Linked DNA regions of Lentimicrobium sp. L6. The protein of the gene in region 1 interacts with the protein of each later gene in a pairwise test. Links are inferred from orthologs where the notes say so. Each region holds a gene or a part of one and is shown on either strand. Other genes may lie near its edges. The genes, in order: HNS38_RS08980 and HNS38_RS19575.

Evidence for each region.
Region 2: the proteins of HNS38_RS08980 (region 1) and HNS38_RS19575 interact in binary tests that used the Escherichia coli proteins (3 or more experiments, as listed by UniProt). The link is inferred for Lentimicrobium sp. L6 from one-to-one orthologs.

Annotation. Positions count from the first base shown.
Region 1 is NZ_JABKCA010000029.1:27,809-44,600, forward strand. The notes cover bases 8,197-11,544. They hold HNS38_RS08980 (2-oxoglutarate dehydrogenase E1 component), read left to right. Parts: upstream 8,197-8,536; coding sequence 8,537-11,344; downstream 11,345-11,544. Other genes in these bases: HNS38_RS08975 (hypothetical protein), read right to left, coding at 8,197-8,226; HNS38_RS08985 (DUF6364 family protein), read left to right, coding at 11,428-11,544. In the rest of the region: HNS38_RS21085 (CPBP family intramembrane glutamic endopeptidase), read right to left, coding at 1-423; tRNA dihydrouridine synthase DusB, read left to right, coding at 473-1,462; HNS38_RS08935 (hypothetical protein), read right to left, coding at 1,563-1,943; HNS38_RS08940 (co-chaperone GroES), read right to left, coding at 2,132-2,419; HNS38_RS20200 (glutaredoxin domain-containing protein), read right to left, coding at 2,440-3,018; HNS38_RS08950 (pitrilysin family protein), read right to left, coding at 3,091-4,380; HNS38_RS08955 (pitrilysin family protein), read right to left, coding at 4,377-5,624; HNS38_RS08960 (thioesterase family protein), read right to left, coding at 5,768-6,148; HNS38_RS08965 (hypothetical protein), read right to left, coding at 6,401-6,865; HNS38_RS08970 (hypothetical protein), read right to left, coding at 6,900-7,532; more of HNS38_RS08975, read right to left, coding at 7,702-8,196; more of HNS38_RS08985, read left to right, coding at 11,545-11,679; HNS38_RS08990 (PIN domain-containing protein), read left to right, coding at 11,676-12,095; odhB (2-oxoglutarate dehydrogenase complex dihydrolipoyllysine-residue succinyltransferase), read left to right, coding at 12,281-13,555; HNS38_RS09000 (phosphatase PAP2 family protein), read left to right, coding at 13,663-14,553; HNS38_RS09005 (hypothetical protein), read left to right, coding at 14,546-15,664; HNS38_RS20710 (ATP-binding protein), read left to right, coding at 15,788-16,792. UniProt on the Escherichia coli protein: E1 component of the 2-oxoglutarate dehydrogenase (OGDH) complex which catalyzes the decarboxylation of 2-oxoglutarate, the first step in the conversion of 2-oxoglutarate to succinyl-CoA and CO(2).
Region 2 is NZ_JABKCA010000135.1:462-5,671, reverse strand. Bases 20-2,982 are described here. They hold HNS38_RS19575 (ABC-F family ATP-binding cassette domain-containing protein), read left to right. Parts: upstream 20-498; coding sequence 499-2,466; downstream 2,467-2,982. Other genes in these bases: HNS38_RS19580 (hypothetical protein), read right to left, coding at 20-182. Outside these bases: more of HNS38_RS19580, read right to left, coding at 1-19; HNS38_RS19570 (polysaccharide biosynthesis C-terminal domain-containing protein), read left to right, coding at 3,092-4,570; HNS38_RS19565 (GIY-YIG nuclease family protein), read right to left, coding at 4,894-5,210. UniProt on the Escherichia coli protein: Genetic data indicate it may be involved in ribosome assembly or function.

The DNA.
Region 1 (16,792 bases):
TTGTTCAATAGCAGCCATGCTCGAAGGCAAAGACATTTTTCCGTTCTGATAGATAAGCCATTCACTTAGAGGATTCGACATCAACAGGGTTAATATCCCAAGGCCTAGCATAATAATAGAAGGCCAACTGTTCAGATTGAAGAATCCCCAAGTTTTTTTCTCTATTAAAAATCCGAATATTAAGGCAGGAATGATAAAAAAAGCAAACTGAGAAACAATTTGGAAATACTTCATCAAACTTATATCAGAAGGGGTGTTTAGGTTGCCCATTGACGAAATACGCTCAAAAATAGGCCCTTCGATAAAGCCAACTCCTAATAAAATACCGAAAAGACTAACAAATATACCCAGTCCAAATATCAGTAAGACAAGTGCAAACAAGCGTTTGCCATCTTTTGTATCCTTTAACAATTGAATATCCACAGTTTTTCAGCAAAAGTAATAATTTTGCGCTTTGTAAAAAACGACAACATTGAAAATAGGAAATATAGAAATCGAAGGCTTCCCCTTGGCATTAGCTCCAATGGAAGACGTTACCGATCCCCCATTTAGAGCGCTTTGTAAACGACTGGGTGCTGACATCATGTACACTGAGTTCATTTCATCGGAAGGGCTTATTAGAGACGCTAAAAAGAGCATAGAGAAACTAGATATGAATCCTGGAGAATCTCCAGTAGGAATTCAAATATTTGGTCATAGCGAGGAATCTATGGTACAAGCTGCGGAGATAGCCACACAAGCCAAGCCTGATATTATCGATATTAACTTTGGCTGTCCAGTAAAAAAGGTGGTAACCAAGTGTGCTGGTGCAGGAGCTTTACAAGATATTCCAAGATTATTGAGAATTACTGAGTCGGTGGTAAAATCCACTCACCTTCCTGTTACAGTAAAAACTAGACTGGGTTGGGACGAGAATAACAAAATCATTGTAGAATTAGCTGAGCAATTGCAAGATCTAGGTATTCAGGCTTTAACGGTACATGGGAGAACACGCTCCCAGCTTTATAGAGGTGTTGCCGATTGGACTTTGATAGGTAAAATAAAGGAAAACCCTCGTATGCACATTCCTATCATAGGAAATGGTGATATAAGTTCTGGCGCTAAAGCCTTAGAAGCCAGAAACAAATACGGAGTAGATGGCATCATGATTGGAAGAGCCAGCATAGGAAATCCCTGGATATTTAAAGAAATTAAAGAGTATATGAATGGGAATACAGAACCTTTAATCGTTGGAATAGATGAACGAGTTGATATCTGTAAAGAACATGTGGAACGTTCGGTTGAATGGAAGGGAGAAACCCGAGCACTTAATGAAATGCGTAAGCACTATAGTAATTACTTTAGAGGCTTTCCACATTTCAAAGAATTCAAGATGAAGCTGATGACATGCCATGAGCCACAAGCACTATATGACACCTTGGAAGAACTCAGAATTTTTTACAAAAACTATAGAGAAGTATAATCACATTCTATTAAAAATAAAACTCGGTTCAGGACGAACCGAGTTTCTGTCGCAATGTATACTCATCTTCGGAGGGCTTTTTGGGGTCCCTCCCATTCACTTAAATGGTATGAAATTTAAGTTTCACATAAGCTCCCGTTCCTCCATCTACATACAAATAATAGATTCCTGAACTTAATTTAAAATCCTTTAAACTTCCATTGGGCTCGTAAATTTGGCCCTCTTCATTTATTTGATATCTATATATCATATCACCTGAAGCATTTTTTATTAAAAAGCCTTTTTCTGTAAATTTGGCTCCACTGTAACAGTTATTTCCTGCAATAAGAGAAATCAATTGGAAAGAACTTGCCGTTTTTCCACTAGGTATATTTATTTGAGCGGGCTTTACATTACAGCTATTATCGATTGATGCTTCTAAAAATTCATTTTGTGCAAACCCATTAAATGATAAGATAAGCACACATATGAAAACTATCATATTCCTCATATTCTTTAATCTTGCGTTAATTTCAATAATACCAAAATTAACACATAATAAGTAGAGAAACAGCCTAGGAGCATTATTAGCTTTGGTTGGATCCTTATTCGTATTTATTAAATAAAAAAGTGAGAAATAAAAAAACCCATAACAGGTGCTATGGGTTTTAGATTATATGAATTAGAGGACTATATTTCCTCAGTCTCAACAACTTTAGCTAAGATATCAGCATAAGGAATAAAAAGGTATTTATTTCCTTCAAATTCCACTTCATTGCCTGCAAACCTCTTGTAGAAAACTACATCACCGGCTTTGATTCCAGGGTTCTCCACATTACCAACAGCTATAACTTTAGCATACTGTGGTTTTTCTTTTGCTGTATCAGGAATAATGATTCCACTTGCTGTTTTTTGCTCTTTCTTGTCCTCATTGAGGTCTAAAAGCACATTGTCATTTAAGGGTTGTAACTCTCTCATATGTATAGTTTTATTTATTTTCATTTAATTCCAAGAAGGCTATTAAGTTTCACTTTATCAAAACCTACCACCATTTGTCCATTGATATCGGTTTGTGGAACACCTTGTTTACCACTTTTCTTTACCATTTCCTCCGCCGCATCATGATTGCTGGCAATATTGATTTCTTGATAACGAATCCCATGTACATCGAGGTGCTTTTTTAAAGTCCCACACCAGCTACAACTAGGTGTAGAATATACCGTAACTCTTTTCGCTACTCGTTCTTCTCCTTCTGCTTGTGCCACAAAAAAGTCCTGAGCAAATATCTTATCATAAAAGCTGACATCATTACAGCCTTTATAGGAATTACTCATTTCCCCATTTTTGAAACTTAATAGTATGGGGGCCGATTTTACGCCAAACTCACCATGAATATCTCTAACTTCATTTACATCAGCCACCAAAAAAACAACATCCTCATTTATGGTTCTAGAAGCATTAGCCAATGCACAATCACTAGCATCGGAGCCCGATTTATAGAGCAAAAGATAAGCTGTTGGTGTTTCTTTCAACTGCACCTGCAATTCTCCAAAAGAAGCAATATTGATTAGTTTCATTTTCTAGGTTTTAGTCCCTTTTACTCAATCTTTATGCCAATGATGTTTTGCTGAAAAAATGTCAGAAACGATCTATACCAGTTCACTTCCTGACATCACCGTGAGCATTTTATCTTCATGCAGATATTTCTCTGCCACATGAAGTATCTCATCAGCACTTACCTGTTGAACTTGCTTGGTTAATTGTGAATAATAGTTTTCTGGAAGTTCAAACTCCTCCAAATTACGCATCATTTCTCCTAAAGCAAAAGGACCGTTTAAAGAACGAAGGAGGCCTCCAGTCATATAATTCTTCACCAAACTAATTTCTTCTTCGCCAACTAGTTCTGTTCTTAGCCGTTTGAGTTCTATGAGTATTTCGGCATGAGCTTTTGAAGCCACATCTTTACCAACTTCACTGCTAATATTGAAAATGCTGGCTTGATGCAAATGCTGAATTCCAGAATGAATACCATAAGTATAGCCTTTGTCTTCTCTAATGTTTTGCATCAATCTAGATCCAAAGAAACCACCAAATATAGTTTGTGCCAATGAAAGTGCGGCATAGTCCTCATGTTTCTTATCCAAAGTTAAACAACCCATTTTTATGGCGGTCTGCATGGCTCCTTTTTGCTCCACCCACATTCGCTCCATACTCAGAGGTTCATGAAGTTCAATAATAGGTTTCTGAGTGGATTCTCCTACCATTTCTAAAGCACCAAAAAATTGATTAATTATCGCTAAAATATCTTCAGAAACTTTGCCAGATAAATAGATTCTCCAAGAAGTAGCAGAATAATATTTTTGGTGGAAAGATTTCAAATCCAGAACCTGAAGCGCATCATAAGACTCTATAGTAGCAGCGGAACCATAAGGATGATCAGCACCAAATAAAGCTGTATTGAATGCTTTTAAAGCTTTGTTCTTACCTTTCTGCATACGAAGTTGGAAATTTTGTTTCTCCTGTTCTCTCAATACAGAATACTCTGAATCTGAAAAAAGAGGTGCGATCAGCATATCAGCTACTAAAGGCAATACCTGAGCAAGATATTTATTCAAACAAAAGAGATTGAAATAAGCAAAATCACGAGTAATTCGGGTTTCGAAAAAGGCACCATAATAATCCATCTTCTGAGCAATTACAGCAGCAGAATAGTTTTGACTTCCTTCTTTTAGCATTTTATTGGTAAAAAATGCGGTTAGTGATTGATTCTGGTATACAATTCCGGCTGGAATGGCCACCTGAAACTTCACCAACTCTTGACTTCCAATATTAATATAGGAAATAGGCAATCCGTTATCCAGCCTTGCATGTTGAATTGGAGGAATATAAATATCACCAACGGTATTTAGGGCGGGTTGTGTTTTTCTGTCTAATATCATGATTGCTCCTTTTTGGCTTGGTAAAACAAAGTACTGCTGTTTTCTTTAGTGAATATGCTTTTGGCCATTTCTTGTAATTGCAAAGCAGATATTTTTCTATACTTTTTCACTTCTTCATTAATATCTTCGGCACAGGTGATGGTTTCATAATAAGCCAAGCTCATGGCTTTATTTAAAAAGCTGATTTCGCCAAATATCATGGAAGATTCCATTTTATTCTTGACTTTCTCTAACTCTTCTTCACTTACTAATTCTTCTTTCACTTTTTCTATTTCTTCCCAGATGGCTTGCTCTGCTTGTTCCAGAGAAATGCCTTCCGCTGGCTTACCACTAAAAATAAAAAGCCCGGCATCGATATCTCCTGTGATATAAGCATCAAGCTCTGCAAATAAGGCACGTTCTTTTACTAGTTTACGAAATAAGCGAGAAGAAGGCCCATTAGACAAAATATCACTCAACAAATCGGTGATTTGATAAGCCTTATCTAATCTATTGCACATGTGGAAAGCGATGTAAAGTGCATCGTTAGGCACCTCTCGTTCTACTTTTAATACTCGTGCTTCTGTTTGTACTTTTTCTTTAGGTAGATTTCTCTGCACTTTCTCCCCAGCAGGAATATTAGCAAACCACTTCTCGCAATATTCTTTAGCCTCCTCTACATTTATATTTCCAGCCAACACCATAATGGCATTATTAGGATTATAGAAGCGGCGATAGAAATCTTTAACTTCCTCCATACTGGCATCCTCAATATGAGAAATATCTTTACCAATGGTATTCCATTGATAAGGATTCGTTTTATAAGCTAATGGTTTCAATAACATCCAAACATCTCCATAAGGCTGATTCAGATAAGACTGTTTAAACTCCTCAATGACGACCTGGCGTTGCACCTCTAAACTCTTATCGGTAAAAGCCAAGTTTAGCATTCTATCAGACTCCAACCAAAAAGCAGTTTCTAAGTTTTCTTTGGGGATGGTGAGGTAATAATTGGTGATATCACTATTGGTGAAAGCATTATTTTCACCACCAGCGGTCTCCAAAGGAGTATCGTAGGATGGAATATTGGCAGAGCCACCAAACATCAAATGCTCAAATAAATGGGCAAATCCAGTTCTGGAGGGCTCCTCATCACGAGCTCCTACCTGATATAATATATTCATGGCCACCAAAGGTGTACTCAGGTCTTGATGAACGATGACTCTTAGGCCATTGTCTAATTGAAATCTTTCGAATTTTATCATTGTTTTGTTAGAAGTTTGAAGTGTGAAGCACGAAGTTTGAATCACGAAGTTTGAATCACGAAGCACGAAGTTTCATAAGTTTGGTTTTTTGCTCCATTTAGGGAGAGGAGCAAACAGAAAAACCAATGTATACTTTCTAAATTCTAAGCTTCGAGGCTTTTCATGAAAGCTTCTTCATCTATCACATATCTTTTGTGTGTTCCTTTTCCTATTAGGCCATCTTCATCATAAGCTTCCACTTCGAAAGTGAGTTTTGGACCATCAGCGGCAATTAATTTGGCAGTAGCTTGGACTCTTTTACCAAGGCCAGTGGCTTTCACATGCTTTACACTAATTTCTGTTCCCACTGTATTTTTACCCTCCTCTAAAAATGGACCAACCAATTGAAGTGCTGATTTTTCCATCAAAGCGACCATGGCTGGAGTGGCAAAAACTTCTACCAAACCAGAGCCATAAGCTTTAGCAGTATCATTTGGGGTTACTATAATTTCAACATCGTGTTCTATTCCTATTTCTAAGTTCATATCGGTTTATATTTTTTTGCAAAAATAGGGTTTTGGTGGGAGATTCTTTTCATAATAAAGCTTTAATATAAAGGAAAGGAATTTTTATTGCCACAAAGGCACGAAGGCTCAAAGATTGCTGCTTTATTGGATTTATACTACTCTTATTTATCAATCACAGTAGTAAGGCCATTCTCTCGAATTGTAGTTTATTTTCTAGTAGAATTATCTCAATTGAGTCTCTCTGGCATAGAACTATACTTGATTTTAAACTCATTCTTTAAAATCATACCGATATGTTTTTCCAGAATAAATAGTATAAAAAATCAATTGATTCTCAGTAAGAGTTTCTATATTTAGAGTCAGGTCATCCTGTTTAGCAAAAGGAATAAAAGCTAAATTATCATTAAGCGAAGCATTTGAATCTTCTCCCGAGTTTAGCCTTTTAATGACTATCTTATTATTTCCAATTAGTTGAAAAGAAGATTCGTGTGTGTAGTAGCTTTCCAGATAGGGGCGGAAATAAAAAATAAAGGGATGGGTATTCTCAATCTCAGCAGTAAATAAACGGTACATATTAACTGAATCACTGGTTAAATATCCGGTAACATCTTCGCCATCAATACTCGCATATTTCAATGAATAATTACCTTTCAATAAATCTACAGTACTAGGTTGTTTCTTACAGGAAGTAAATAGGAGAATAAATAGAAAAAGATAAATTGTGATTCTTGGCATAGCTTATTGTTTTTCGAGTTCTATTCGATAATGACTATTTTAATTTAGACACTTTAAAATAATCAATACCAACTTTCCCTCTCCCAATAAAAAAATAGCCAAATTCGTCACCAATTTCATTTGTAACTTCGTATTCATAGACCTTCTCTTCATTGATATAAAAATCCCAATGATAACCATCTTTTCTAAGTTTAATATTGTTAGCCGAACCATCTGTTTTAATATGCTCAGAATAGGTAAGTTCGGCAATAGAATGATGATTATAATTATAAACATAACCAATATGAAACTGATCTCCTTTTAAATACATGTAATAATGATTGTATCTGTTTTTCAGTAAGAACATAATACCATACTGAAAATCCTCAGAAGTCTCAATAGACTCTACAGCAGTTTCTATTATATAATCACTTTGGAAATCGTAATAATAATAAAAAGAATAAAAGTAATTAAGGTCTTCGTTCTTATGCTCAATAAATAAATACCCATCTTGAACACAAGCTACCACAATCTCTTCATCGAAGCAATCCCAGGTGCTCGTGCTAAAATCATCTTCAAAAATGACTAAGTCTTTTACTTCTGGCTCTTCATCTTTTTTATTGCATGATAAAAAAGATAAGGAAATTGTAAATAAGAATAAGAGGAGTAATGGTTTGATATTTTTCATGTGAATAAAACTATAGTTCATTATTTATATGCTTATAAAGCGCGAATATAAATTAATTTTCTCATGTATAACAGTAATTCATATCTTGCTCAATCGAATTTAAAATCCGATTATAAAACTGACTATCGTGACGACCGAATTGTAAATCCACTCTATGCGCTTAAAAGCGCTATTCTAAAATCTCAAAAAGAACATCACCGCCTCTATTTTCTTCAAATTTCAGATATCCAAATTCCTTAGAATAATATAATAACCAGAGTTTTTCACTAAAAATATAAACATCATGATAAACTTTTCCTCTTATCTCAACAGATACACCTTGTTCAATAATATCATTAAAAGTAAATGAATAACAATTAATGGTGACATCTAACTTATTTGTTTTCTTTTTTTGAATTTTTATATAACCCTTACTATTGTATCGCGTAATTGTTTCTAAATGTTCTTTATAGGGAATATCAGCGAAGCCTTCCGTCTTAACGGATTCAAATTCTCGATAATCTGCTTTAATAAAATTGAAAGAGGTATCTGGTTCGGAAAGGTTATAGTTATACTCTAGCAATATATTTGTATCTTCAACAGCTAGTCCCAAAAACTCTTTATCGATTTCAGTGAGATAATGATGTCTTTCCTTGGAACAAGATGAGAAAAATACAGCTAATGAGATGATGATGATAATTAATAGGCGTTTCATACGAGAGAGATTTGTATCAAAAATAATAAATATTCTTTGTATCCCTGTATGCATAAGAAAATATTAAAAATTTAGCAGTCTCGATGAGCTGATTTAAAATCAACTCAAGCATTTAGCTTGTAGTATTCACCAATAATTACAATCGTTTGCTAAAAAATCCAAAAAAAGCTCAGAAAAAGCTCTTAATAGGATGTCTACATGGCGGAATTTTCTAATTTTGCTTATTTAAAATCGTTCTAAACTCAATTCTGATTATTTTTATACAGATTGAAGCAAAGAACTTTGTGTTTGAACACATAAAAAAACCTAAATGGAAAAGCATTCGTACTTAAATAATAACCCTGAATTTATTGAGGAGCTTTATCAAAACTACCTTGACGACCCTGATTCTGTGGAAGAGGGCTGGAAGAAATTCTTCGAGGGTTTTGAGTTCAGTAGAAAAAATTATGGTGAAGAAGATACCGTTTCTGCATCTGAATATAAGGTCATCAACCTGATTGAGGATTATAGAAAACGTGGACACCTTTTTACCAAAACCAATCCCGTTCGTACCCGTCGCCAGTATTCGCCAAGTCTAGATATAGAAAACTATGATTTAACTAAGGCTGATCTGGAAAAGGTATTTCAAGCCGGAAATAAGCTAGGAATGGGTCCTGCAAAGCTGAAAGATATTATTATAGCTCTGGAGAAAACCTATTGTGGCTCGGTGGCTGTGGAATATGTATATATTAGAGACACCGAACAGGTATCTTGGCTCAAGGAGAAAATGGAAGCCCGACAGAACAAACCCGAGTTCGTATCTGAAAGAAAACAGAGGATTCTTTATAAACTAACCCAGGCTGTTGGTTTCGAGAAATTCATTCATAGAAAATTCCCCGGTCAGAAACGATTCTCATTGGAAGGTGCCGAAGCTTTAATCCCTGCTTTGGAATCGGTTATTGAAATTGGAGCCGACAAAGGCATTAAAGAATTCATGATTGGAATGGCCCATAGAGGTCGCTTAAATGTGATGGCAAATATTATGAAAAAGCCTTATCACACCATCTTTAGTGAGTTTGCTGGAAATGAATATGACGATACTCACCTTTTAGGCGATGTAAAATATCATCTGGGAGCCACCACAGAAAGAGAAACTTCAAAAGGCCATAAGGTTCGTTTAACTTTATCTCCTAATCCTTCCCATTTGGAAGCCGTAAATCCTTTAGTCGAGGGAATGACGAGAGCCAGAATTGATGATGTAAACAGCGATATTAGCGAAGACAGCATCTCTCCTATTCTGATTCATGGTGATGCCAGTATAGCTGGTCAAGGAGTGGTTTATGAAGTGATACAAATGGCCGAACTAGAAGGTTATAAAACTGGAGGAACCATCCATTTGGTGATTAATAATCAGGTGGGATTCACCACCAATTATTTAGATGCCCGTACTTCTACCTATTGTACCGATGTGGGAAAAACCATTCAGTCACCCATTTTCCATGTGAATGGAGATGATGTGGAAGCAGTAGCTTATACGGTGCAGTTGGCCATGGAATTCCGACAAAGATTTAAGAAAGATGTGTTCATCGATTTACTTTGCTATAGAAAATATGGTCATAACGAAGGTGATGAGCCTCGCTTCACACAGCCTATACTATATAAAGCCATTGAAAAACATCCTGATCCTAGAGTAATTTATGCCAAAAAGCTTTTAGCCGAAAATGCTTTATCTCAAGAAAAGATAGACCAGATGGAAGCTGGCTTTAATGAGCATCTGGAGGAAAGCTTAGAAAAAGCCAAAGAAATTACCAAAGGACATATCAGTAATTTCCTAGAAGAAGAATGGACTGGTATAAGAAAAGCACAGAATAAAGATTTTGATTACTCTCCAGATACCTCAGTGAGTAAAGCATATCTGGAGGAGGTTGGACAAAAAATAACCGCAGTTCCAGAAGGAAAAAATCTGTTTAGAAAGATTGTCCGTCTTCAAAAGACTCGCGAGAACATGTTGTTTAAAGACGACAAGTTGGATTGGGCCATGGGAGAACTTTTGGCCTACGGTACTTTATTAAAAGAAGGCTATCCGGTAAGGATAAGTGGACAAGATGTACAAAGAGGAACTTTCTCTCATCGTCATGCTGTTTTCACTTTGGAAGACAGTGCCGAAACTTATACCCCATTACAAAATATCAGCGAAGATCAAGCTCGTTTTTCTATCTTTAACTCCCTCCTCTCGGAATACGGAGTTTTAGGATTCGAATATGGTTATGCTCTGGCCTCCCCTAATGATTTAACCATTTGGGAAGCTCAGTTTGGTGATTTTGGAAATGGTGCTCAAATTATCTTCGACCAGTTTATCAGTAGTGCTGAAGACAAGTGGAAGGTCATGAACGACTTGGTGGTTTTACTTCCTCATGGTTATGAGGGCCAAGGTCCAGAACATTCTAGTGCCAGAATTGAAAGGTTTTTAACGCTTTGTGCGGAGAATAATATGCAGGTGACCAATCCTACTACTCCCGCAAATATGTTCCATATGCTGCGCCGACAAGTAAAACGAGAATTCCGTAAGCCTTTAATTGTATTTACACCCAAAAGCTTATTGAGACATCCATTGGCGACTTCTACTGTTGATGATTTCACTAATGGTGGATTTAAAGAATTGATAGATGACCAAATAGCTGATGCTAGCAAGGTGACTAAAATTGCATTTTGTAGTGGCAAAATTTATTACGACCTCATTGAAGAAAAAACCAAACTTGGAAATAAGGAACATATTGCCATTATCAGATTAGAGCAATTATATCCTTTACCTATTGTTCAGATAAAAGCGCTGCTGAAGAAATACAGCAATGCCAAAGATTATTTATGGGTACAAGAAGAACCATTCAATATGGGTGCTTGGACTTTTATCAGAAGTGAATTGCATGATCTAGATATTCATATTATTTCACGTCCGGCAACAGGAAGTCCAGCAACAGGAAGTATCAAATTCCACAATATGCAGCAACGTAAAATCATTGAAAAACTTTTTGATGAATGTGGAGAATGCCCAAGAGTTGGAACCGATTGCAAAATGGCTTGTATAGGAAATAACTGGAAAGAAGTTCTAGCAGAAATTGAAAGAGTTAATACTAAATAATATTTCAACTAACTCATAATAAAAACGTTTGCTTTTTGACGTATTTTTAATTATTTTTGTACGTAATTCAATTTCTAATTATTATGGAAACAAAACTGACATTAAGATTAAACGACAATGTTATTGCAAGAGCAAAAATTTATGCTCGTGATCACAAGATAAGCCTGTCTAAAATGATAGAATCATATTTAGATAGTTTAACTGCTCAAAAAAAGGAAAAGGATGATAGTTCTATAACTCCATTAGTTGAAAGCTTAAGTGGTGTAATTGACCTGCCAGCAGATTTTGACCACAAAAAAGAATATGGTGATTATTTAGAAGAAAAATATAAATGAAAAACCTATTTTTAGATACTAATATCGTCATAGATTTGTTGTCACAAAGACAACCGTTTTATCAGGAAGCGGCAGATCTTTTTTCATTAGCAGATAAAAAAATAATAGAATTATCTGTTTCGTCACTGACAATTGCGAATACGAGCTATATCCTTTTGAAACAAATGAATGGTAAAAAAGCAAAATCGATTTTACGAAAACTTCGTTTGATTGTAAAAGTTTTACCACTTGATGATAAAATAATTGGCTTGGCTCTAAATGATGAAATGTTTACTGATTTTGAAGATGCACTTCAATATTTTACAGCTTTAGAAAATGGAAAAGATTTTATAATAACAAGAAATTTGAAAGATTTTAAAAACTCGAGAATACCGACAATTACTGCAAATCAGTTTATGGAGGTCATCAACAATTAAAAAATAGAATTTGGCCATTTACACAAGCTAAATGACCATTTTACAAATGATAAAAAAAACTTGGGCGCTTCAACAGGCCAGTCTAGCTAAGTAGCCAGATAGACTCAGTGACCAAATACAGAGTAAAGAATTATAATAATGCATGGACACTTCGACTCTGCTCAGTGGCCATAAAAAACAGTCTAATGATTATAGATATTATAGTCCCTACACCGGGAGAATCCATAAGCGAAGTTCAAATAGCCAGTTGGTTAGTTGAAAATGGCGCAGGCGTGGCCAAAAACATGGAAATTTTAGAGGTTGACTCCGACAAAGCAACATTAAGCATAACTGCTGAAGCTACTGGAAAGATTGAAATTCTGGTGGAAGAAGGCGAAACCGTAGATGTGGGTTCTGTAATTGCACGAATTGACACCGATGCAAAAGTTGAAATTGCTGAAGCTTCGGCGCCTGCTCCTTTAGAAGCGAAAGAAGAAAAAGCTCCAGAAACAAAAACAGAGGAGGCTCCAAAAGACGAAAAGAAAGCCAAGCCTGCTAATGATAGCTTTGATTTCAAATTATCTCCATTGGCAAGAAAACTAATAGAGGAGGAAAATATTGACGCATCAGAGTTGGAAGCCTTCTATAAATCATTACGTGTTGGAGTAAAGGATATTGAGTTCTTTAAAAATGCTAAAGCTAATGCCCCTGCAGCATCAACTAAAGCCAGTAAGGATAGCTGGGAAGGTGGACGAGAGCAAAAGGTTCAAAAAATGAGCATGCTTCGAAAGAAATTGGCCCAAAGGTTGGTGAGTGTTAAAAACGAAACCGCCATGCTCACCACTTTTAATGAGGTGAATATGACGCCTATCTTCGAAATCAGAAAGAAATACAAGGAGCAATTCAAAGAAACCCATGGTGTGGGTTTAGGCTTTATGTCCTTCTTTACCAAAGCTTGTACCATTGCCATGAAACAATTTCCACAAATCAATTCCATGATTGACGGCGACCAAGTGGTGAGTTTTGAATATACTGATGTCAGTATAGCGGTAAGTTCGCCAAAAGGCCTTGTGGTACCTGTGGTTCGCAATGCAGAAATGATGAGCTTGGCCGAAATAGAAGCCGATATCAAGCGATTGGCCATAAAAGCTCGTGACGGCAAACTCAGCCTCGACGAAATGACTGGTGGAACCTTTACCATTACCAACGGAGGAGTCTTTGGATCTATGCTTTCTACTCCTATTATCAACCCTCCTCAATCTGCCATTTTGGGAATGCATAATATTGTGGAACGCCCCATAGCAGTGAAAGGAAAAGTCGAAATTCATCCCATTATGTATGTGGCCTTAAGCTACGATCACAGAATAGTTGATGGAAGAGAGAGCGTTGGTTTCTTGGTAAAAGTAAAAGAGTTGCTCGAGAATCCTGAGAAGATGTTGTTTGATGGCGCTGAGCCTGTGGCTGAGCTGTTGGGGGTTTAAGTTTTCTAATAAAACCAAAAAAAACGGCTTTGCATTAAATGTGAAGCCGTTTTTTTGTATTTCATTTCTTGCTTTATTCTATCTTTGTCTGTTGAAAAAATCTCAAATTGGCTAAGACAAAAAGAATCGATATCTTGTTTTTTGCATATCTCAGTATAAGCACCTTGTTTCTGCTTATATCTAGTGGTAATGTGCAAAATATAGAATTATTAATAGGCCTTCGAGTCTTACTCGTTCCTGCTATTTTTGCTCTTATTTACTTCTCTAAAAAAAATCCAAATCCATTTCTTAGACTCCTCAGGAATACGTATCCATTAATTATTAGTGGCTATTTCTACTCTGAGACTGTAAATTACAATAAACTTTTCTTCGATAATTTAGACCCCTATTTGGTTAAAACAGAATCCGCTATTTTTGGAATACAACCCAGTATTGAATTTTCTGGCTTCTTTTCTAATCTTCTATTTAGTGAATTGATGTATATGGGCTACTTCTCATTTTATTTGTTAATTGTGTTTTTTATCCTCTATGTTTATTTTAAAAAGAGAGATTATTTTAAGGAGGCTGTTTTCAAACTCACTGCTTCACTTTATATTTTCTATTTTATCTTTTGTTTATTTCCATCAGCAGGGCCTCAATTTCACTTTTCTCCTCCTGAGAGTATCCTCCCCAATGGATTTCTTTTTAAAGAAATAATGGATTTTATACAAAAAATGGCCGAAAAGCCCACTGGTGCTTTTCCCAGTTCTCATGTGGGAATTTCTATCATTATTTTAATACTTTCTAAAAAAAGGTTTCCTCCATTTTTCAAGATGGCTTGGCCTTTTGTCATTATCCTTATTTTCTCAACGGTCTATATTAAAGCTCATTATGCCATAGATATTATTGGAGGATTGTTGATTGCTCCAATTATCTTATATTTATCCGATTTTTCATACCAAATCCCACCTTGGAATCAACAAAAATCAAATACACAAGTCAAATTAGACCATGATTAAAATTAAAGAAGTTGTTTCTAGAAAGGATTTGAAGACTTTTATTCACCTTCCTTTCCTCATTCATAAAAATCATAAGGAGTGGCTCCCTCCTCTCATTCAAGACGAATGGAAAGTTTTCGATGCCAAGAAAAACCATTCTTTCGAACAATGTGATACTATTCTCCTTCTCGCAGAAAAAGATGGAAAAACAGTGGGTAGAGTGATGGGAATCATCAATCATTCTTATAATTCTGGGCACAACGAAAAAAACGCAAGATTTTGTTTCGCTGAAACCTTTGAGGATGTCGAGGTTTATACCTCATTATTACAATCCTTAGAGAAGTGGGCCAAAGAGAAAGGAATGGAAAAGATGGTGGGTCCTTTAGGGTTTTCAGATAAGGATCCCCAAGGATATTTGGTGGAGGGATTTGAAGATCCCATGTCGGTAATGGTGACCAATTGTAGTTTCCCCTATATGGTAGATTTTACTAAAAAAAATGGCTATACCAAAAAGCTAGATCTCTTCGAATACCGTATGGATATTCCAAGTGTCATTCCTGAATTTTATGCTAAAGCGGCTGAACGAGTTCAAACGCGCGGTTTCAAGATTTTAGAATTCAATAAATCGAAAAATGTAAGGCCTTATGTAAAACCTGTTTTCGATCTCATCAACGAAACCTATACGGATATCTATGGTTTTGCACCACTTCAAGAGATAGAAGCTAAGGAGTTTTCGGAGCGCTTTCTCCCTATGCTCAATGCCGATTTTATCAAAATCGTAGCTGATGAAGAAGATAAGATTGTCGCATTTGTGGTGGCCATGCCCGATATCAGCCAAGGTTTCAGAAAAGCCAATGGTCACCTATTTCCTTTTGGATTTATTCATATTCTTCGTTCTTTTAAAAAAGCACATCAACTGAATCTATTATTAGGTTGCGTAAAAGACAATATCCGTAATTCTGGAATAGATGCTTTAATGGCGGTAAGCTTATTTGAATCTGCTAAGAAGGCAAAACTGAAGGTTTTAGACAGTCATTTAATTATGGAAGAGAATACGAAAATGCGGGCTTTAATGGAGAGACTAGATGCTATCGTGTATAAAAAGTATAGAATTTATGAGAAACCTTTATAATATTATTGTAAGAAAAAATAGAGACTCATTGTTTTAAATAAAGTATATTTGAATTAAATATATATCGGGATACTATTAAAAAACCAAGACTCAACTTAGAATTATAAAGACCATTAAAAGAGCATGATAGAGCCTAAAATACCACAAAATGAAATTAAGAGACTAGAGGAGTTAAAGAAATATTCCATCTTGGACACCATGCCTGAGAAAGAATATGATGATATTACAGCTCTTGCTTCTTATATTTGCAGAACCCCTATTTCCCTTATTAGCTTGATTGATGACGACCGACAATGGTTTAAATCGAGGCATGGATTAGATGCAGAATCCACCCCCAGAAATGTTGCCTTTTGTGCTCACGCCATTAATCATAAGGACCAGTTGATGATTGTTCCAGATTCAAGAGATGATAAAAGGTTTCATGACAATCCCTTAGTAACTGGTGCTCCAAACGTTGTCTTTTATGCGGGTATTCCATTAGTAAGCTCCGAAGGTTATCCTGTTGGAACCCTATGTGTGATTGATCACGAACCCAAAGAACTTGATGAGGCCCAGCAAAAAGCTTTAATCACACTTAGTAATCAAGTGATAGAATTATTTGAAGCTCGTAGAAAAACGATGGAACTCAATATTAAACTCTACGAACTTGGTATTCAAAACGAAGCCCTAGACAATTTTGCCAGAATAGCGGCTCACGATATTAAGTCTCCTCTTAATAATATTATCCAGCTTTCGGCTTTATTTAAAGCCATGTATAAAGATGCGGTAGATCCCAAGGCTATACAAGTTTTGGATGTCATAAGTAATTCATCATCGAAACTTACTGGCCTTATTGATGGTATATTGGAATATAGCAGAAACACCAAACTACTGTCCACTGATAAATCGGAAGTGAAAGTATATCAAACCATAAATGAACTTATTGACAACAGTTTTCATCAATTTAAAAAATACACTCAATTCAAACTAAATATTGATGAAAGTCTAAGCATTTTCAGTAATAAAACAGCCTTTCAACAGATCCTCATCAACTTAATTTCCAATGGAATAAAGTATAATGACCATGAGGAGGTTATCATAAGCATTTCAGCCAAAGAAGAAAATGGATTTTTTCATTTTAATGTGATT
Region 2 (5,210 bases), on another replicon or contig:
GGTGGGTGTATCCCACCATCCTCACTCTGTGCGTTGTAATAGGTCCTACTAAGTAGGGCTCCGGCTTGTTCAATCTGTTCTCTCCAAGTTAAATGTGGTTTTTCATTTACATCTAAATCAATATCATAACCTTGCGAGGAATAACAAAGAGGCACAAAAGACACCAAGCAAAGAAAACACATAATCTTCTTTGTGGTTTTCGTGGCTACTTAGTGTCCCTTTGTGCAATAACTCAAACAAATACTCAAAGAAACAGCTTAGATGGAATTGCATTCCATCGTTAATACACCGATCGGAGCTCTAGAGTAAATGTATTACATACAGGGACGCGATCTCTAGCTCTCATCTCTTAAATCCTCCAAAAAAAGGAGATTCTATCAATAAAACACCAACTTTCAATTTTAATTACTTTAGGCACTTTAAGTACTCTAAATACTTTAACATACTTTAGACACTTTAAGTACATCCTCCTAGACAATTCCCCATAATTTCTTTTCTTTGCAGAAAAATAGCCAAATGTATTCTGTTAGCAATGTTTCTGTAGTTTTTTCGGGTAATGTATTATTCGAAGGAATCAACTTTTTAATCAACCCCGGTGATCGAATTGGATTGGTGGGTGATAATGGAAGTGGCAAGACTACTTTATTGAGAACCATTGCTGGTGAACAAGAATGCGAAACTGGAGAAATCATCATCCCAAATGATAAAAAGATTGGCTACCTTCCTCAGGAGGTTAAAAACATTTCTAAACTAACGGTGATTGAGGAAAGTCAGAAAGCTTTTGACGAAATCAATAAACTGAGCGATGAGATTGATAAATTGAACGAGAGTTTGATGAGTCGTGAAGATTACGAGAGTGCCGATTATATGAAAATCGTGGACAAGCTGACTTTAGCCAACGAGCATTTTCAAATTCTTGGAGGAGATAATAAAGAAGCTGAGATTGAGAAAATATTAAAAGGCTTGGGCTTTGTTCAAGACGACTTTGATCGCCCATTAAGCGAATTTAGTGGTGGATGGCGTATGAGGGTCGAAATCGCCAAGCTCTTACTTAGAAAACCCGATATCCTTTTACTAGATGAGCCGGTTAACCACCTCGACATTGAATCGATAGAATGGTTAGAGGATTTTTTAAAAACCTACCCTGGCGCTATTATTTTGGTGGCTCACGATAGAACATTCCTCGATAAGGTGACTTCTAGAACGATAGAAATTACCAAAGGAAAAGCCTACGACTATAAAATGTCGTATAGCAAATATGTGATTGAGCGTGAGGAGAGAATGGTGGGGGAAATAAATGCCTTTACCAATCAGCAAAAACAATTACAGCAAATTGAGCGCTTTATTGAGCGTTTTAGATATAAGAATACCAAGGCCAAACAAGTTAAATCCAAAATTAAAGAGCTGGATAGAATCGATAAAATCGAAGTAGATTCTATCGATCGCTCAGCTATTAATTTTAGTTTTCAAGAAGCACCTCCAAGTGGGAAAATTGTCATAGAAACCAACAATCTACAAAAATCATTCGGCGATAACGAAGTGCTGAAGGATTTGGATTTTGTGGCACTAAAAGGGGAAAAAATCGCCTTTGTTGGCAAGAATGGAATGGGGAAATCTACCCTCTCCAAAATCATAGTAAATGAGCTGGATTACGAAGGGGAGATGAAAATTGGTTATAATGTATTATTGGGATATTATGCCCAAAACCAAACCGATACTCTAGACCCTAAAAAAACAGTATTTGAAACTATTGATGATGTGGCTACTGGTGAAATTAGAAAACGCATACGCGATATCCTGGGTAGTTTTTTGTTTAGTGGTGAAGATATTGACAAGCCTGTGAAGGTGCTTAGTGGAGGGGAGAAATCGAGACTCGCTTTGGCTAAAATGCTCTTAACACCCTATAATTTACTAGTACTTGATGAACCTACCAATCACCTGGATTTAAAATCGAAAGACATCCTCAAAAATGCCCTGCTCAATTTCACGGGAACCTTGATAATCGTTTCTCACGATAGAGATTTCTTAGCAGGATTAACAGATAAAGTAATCGAGTTTAAGAAAGCCCATGTTAAAAATCATATTGGTGATGTGAGCGACTTTCTAGAGAAAAGAAGAATAGAAAAACTCGGCGACCTGAATAAAGGATTAAGTAGCGGAGGAGGCAAAAAACAAAAAGAGGATTCTCAAAATAAGATCAACTACCAGCAAAGAAAAGAAAATGAGAAAGAGCTTCGGAAAATCCAGAATAGAGTTAGTAAGCTAGAGGACGAGATAGCTAAGCTGGAAGGAGAAATTGAGAAGCAAGATGCTAAATTAGCTGCCCCTGACGAACACCCTGGATTGGTCTCTGATCCTGAATTCTTTAAAAATTATACGGATCTAAAAAAACAACTTCAGCAAAAAATGGAAGACTGGGAGACTGGCTTGGAGGAATTGGAGATTAAAGAAGAGGAATTGTCTTAATTTTTTGATAGCTCAAAAAATTAAGAATTATAAATCATTGATTCTTTATAGAAAACCAAAATCTAATCATTTTACACTTTTTCAAAAAAGTGTAGTAAAAACTACCGCTGTTGATTAAAGGCTACTCCGAAAATATATTTCCGGGAAAACAATAAACTCCTACTTTTAGAAACTTCCTATGGAAGATTTCTAACGAGCGTCGAACAGAATTGTTTTCTTTTCCTCCAACATATTTCCTCCGCTTAACACCTTTACTCAAAGGCGGTCATGGTCTTTCTTCGAAAGACTATAAACTTTGCGGAGTCTGAAAACTGTATTTTTAATATTACTCATTATGTAAAAGCTTCATTATTATTCACCATGATACGAAGTCCTTCTCCCTTGATTACTCAATAGAAGACAATAGTTGCTGCCTTTTTGTTCCCTTTATGTTAGGGTAATCAAAAAATTACCTTACACATAGTGGTTTCTTCAATCCTATATGTCAATCATTACCAAAACTTAGTTGGTATCATTCTATCAAAAGATAGAATCAAAACCATCCTTTCTTCCTTGACCAATTAAACATACTAGCTTTGCAGAAAAACGAGTAAGGAAAACAGGAAAAAGCTACCTTTGCAGCCTTATGAGTGCATTAAAAAGATTTTTGGGTCAAACGGCCATTTATGGATTAAGCAGTATCGTAGGTAGACTCCTCACCTACTTCTTGGTTCCATTATATACCTATAACCTTCCCACTGGTGAATACGGCATGGTTACCGAATTATTTAGCTATGTGGCCATTTTATTTGCATTACTCACCTATGGAATGGAAACTACTTTCTTTCGTTTTTCGGAAACGGAAAAAAACAAAGATCAAGTCATCTCTACTTCTTCCATTTCTTTATTGGTCAGCAGCCTAATTTTCTTAGCCTTATCTTGGACTTTTAGGACTCAAATAGCACAAAGCATAGGTTATGAGTCCCATCAACATTTTATCAATTGGTTTATTATCATCATTAGTTTTGATGCATTAAGTGCTATTCCATTTGCCTATTTACGTCAGAAAAACAAAGCTGTTCGTTTTGTTAGCCTAAAGCTCATCAATATATTTGTCAACTTAGGACTCAACTTGTTTTTTATTCTGTATTGTCCAAAGGTAATAGCTGAAGGTGAAAGCCATTTTTTATTCAGCTGGATTCATTCATTCTTCGAAGCCGATCATTTAGTTCAATATATTTTTATCTCTAATTTGGTAGCTAGTGGACTTACATTCGCGTTTCTGCTTCCTATTTACAAGTATGTAAAACTTGGTTTTAACACTGCCATTTGGAAAAAAATGATGCCCTATGCATTACCTATTTTAATGGTAAATATTGCAGGACTCATTCCTATTTCCTTGGATAAAATATTACTTCCTATCTTATATTCTGGTGGCAGAGAAGCTGGGATGCAGCAGTTAGGAATCTATGGTGCCAATGCAAAAATAGCAGTGATTATGCTGCTGTTTATTCAAACTTTTAGATATGCCGCCGATCCTTTCTTTTTTGCAGAAGCTAAAAATAAAGATGCCAAGCAAACTTATGCATTAGTCATGCATTGGTTTGTGATTTTTGGTTCTCTTATCTTCCTTGGAGCCATGTTCTTTATCGATATTATCCAATATTTTATTGGAAACGCTTATCGTGATGGAATTATGGTAGTGCCCATTCTTCTCATGGGGAATTTGATGTTAGGTATTTATTATAACCTAAGCTTTTGGTATAAACTCACCGACAAGACCATGTATGGTGCGTGGTTTAGTGTGATCGGAGCCATGGTTGCTATTGTCCTCAATTTTATATTAGTTCCTAAATATGGGATGCTTGGATCAGCTTGGTCGGTTTTTATCGCTTATCTTATTCCTGCCATCCTCTCTTATGTCATAGGACGAAAGCATTATCCTATTCCCTATAAGGTAAATTCTATGATTGCTTATCCTATTATTGTAGTTGCTTTGTATGTATTGAGTGCTCAACTGGAATGGAACCTTCTAGGCCGCATCATTATATTTATCCTGTTTAGCTTTGGGGTTTTGGTTTATGAGAACAAAGCTTTATTGAAGAAATACTTTAATAAGGCATAGCCTTTACTATATCAATTGTAAAATTGGTTTTGTTTCTAATTCCTACAATTCTTTAATAACAATTATATTAGATTTTTAAGATTTCTTAGTCGAAGCCAAAGCTTCTCCTTCAAAATGAAGAGGAGGAGAAATCTAATCTGTCTTCATTATTAAAGGAGATTTCTCCCTTGTTGCAGTCCGTCGAAATGACATTTATCTAAGGCTTAAGGGGGAGGCCAAGGGCGCACAAATCCAACTAATACTAAAGAAGTATTTTTGCGCCCTTTTGCTTGACACCTTATGATTCAGTGTCATTTCGACCGTAGGGAGAAATCTCATTCTATTTATAAGTATTCATCATCCACCCTGAAAATCATATCATTTAAGAAGTTCCAATCTGGATTGTTTTCGTTTATAAGGGCTTCTTTCTTTTTACGATTCCACTTTTTGATTTGCTTTTCTCTTGATATAGCTTCAGATGGTGTTTCATATTTTTCATAATGGCCAAGATATTTGCAATGGTACTTTTTGCTAAAACCTTCAATTAATCCTTTCGAATGCTCAGTAATCCTTCTCTTAATATCACTACTCATTCCTATATAGAGAACCGTTTTGTTAAGGTTGGTTATGATATAAACGAAATAGAACTTCATGATAATTT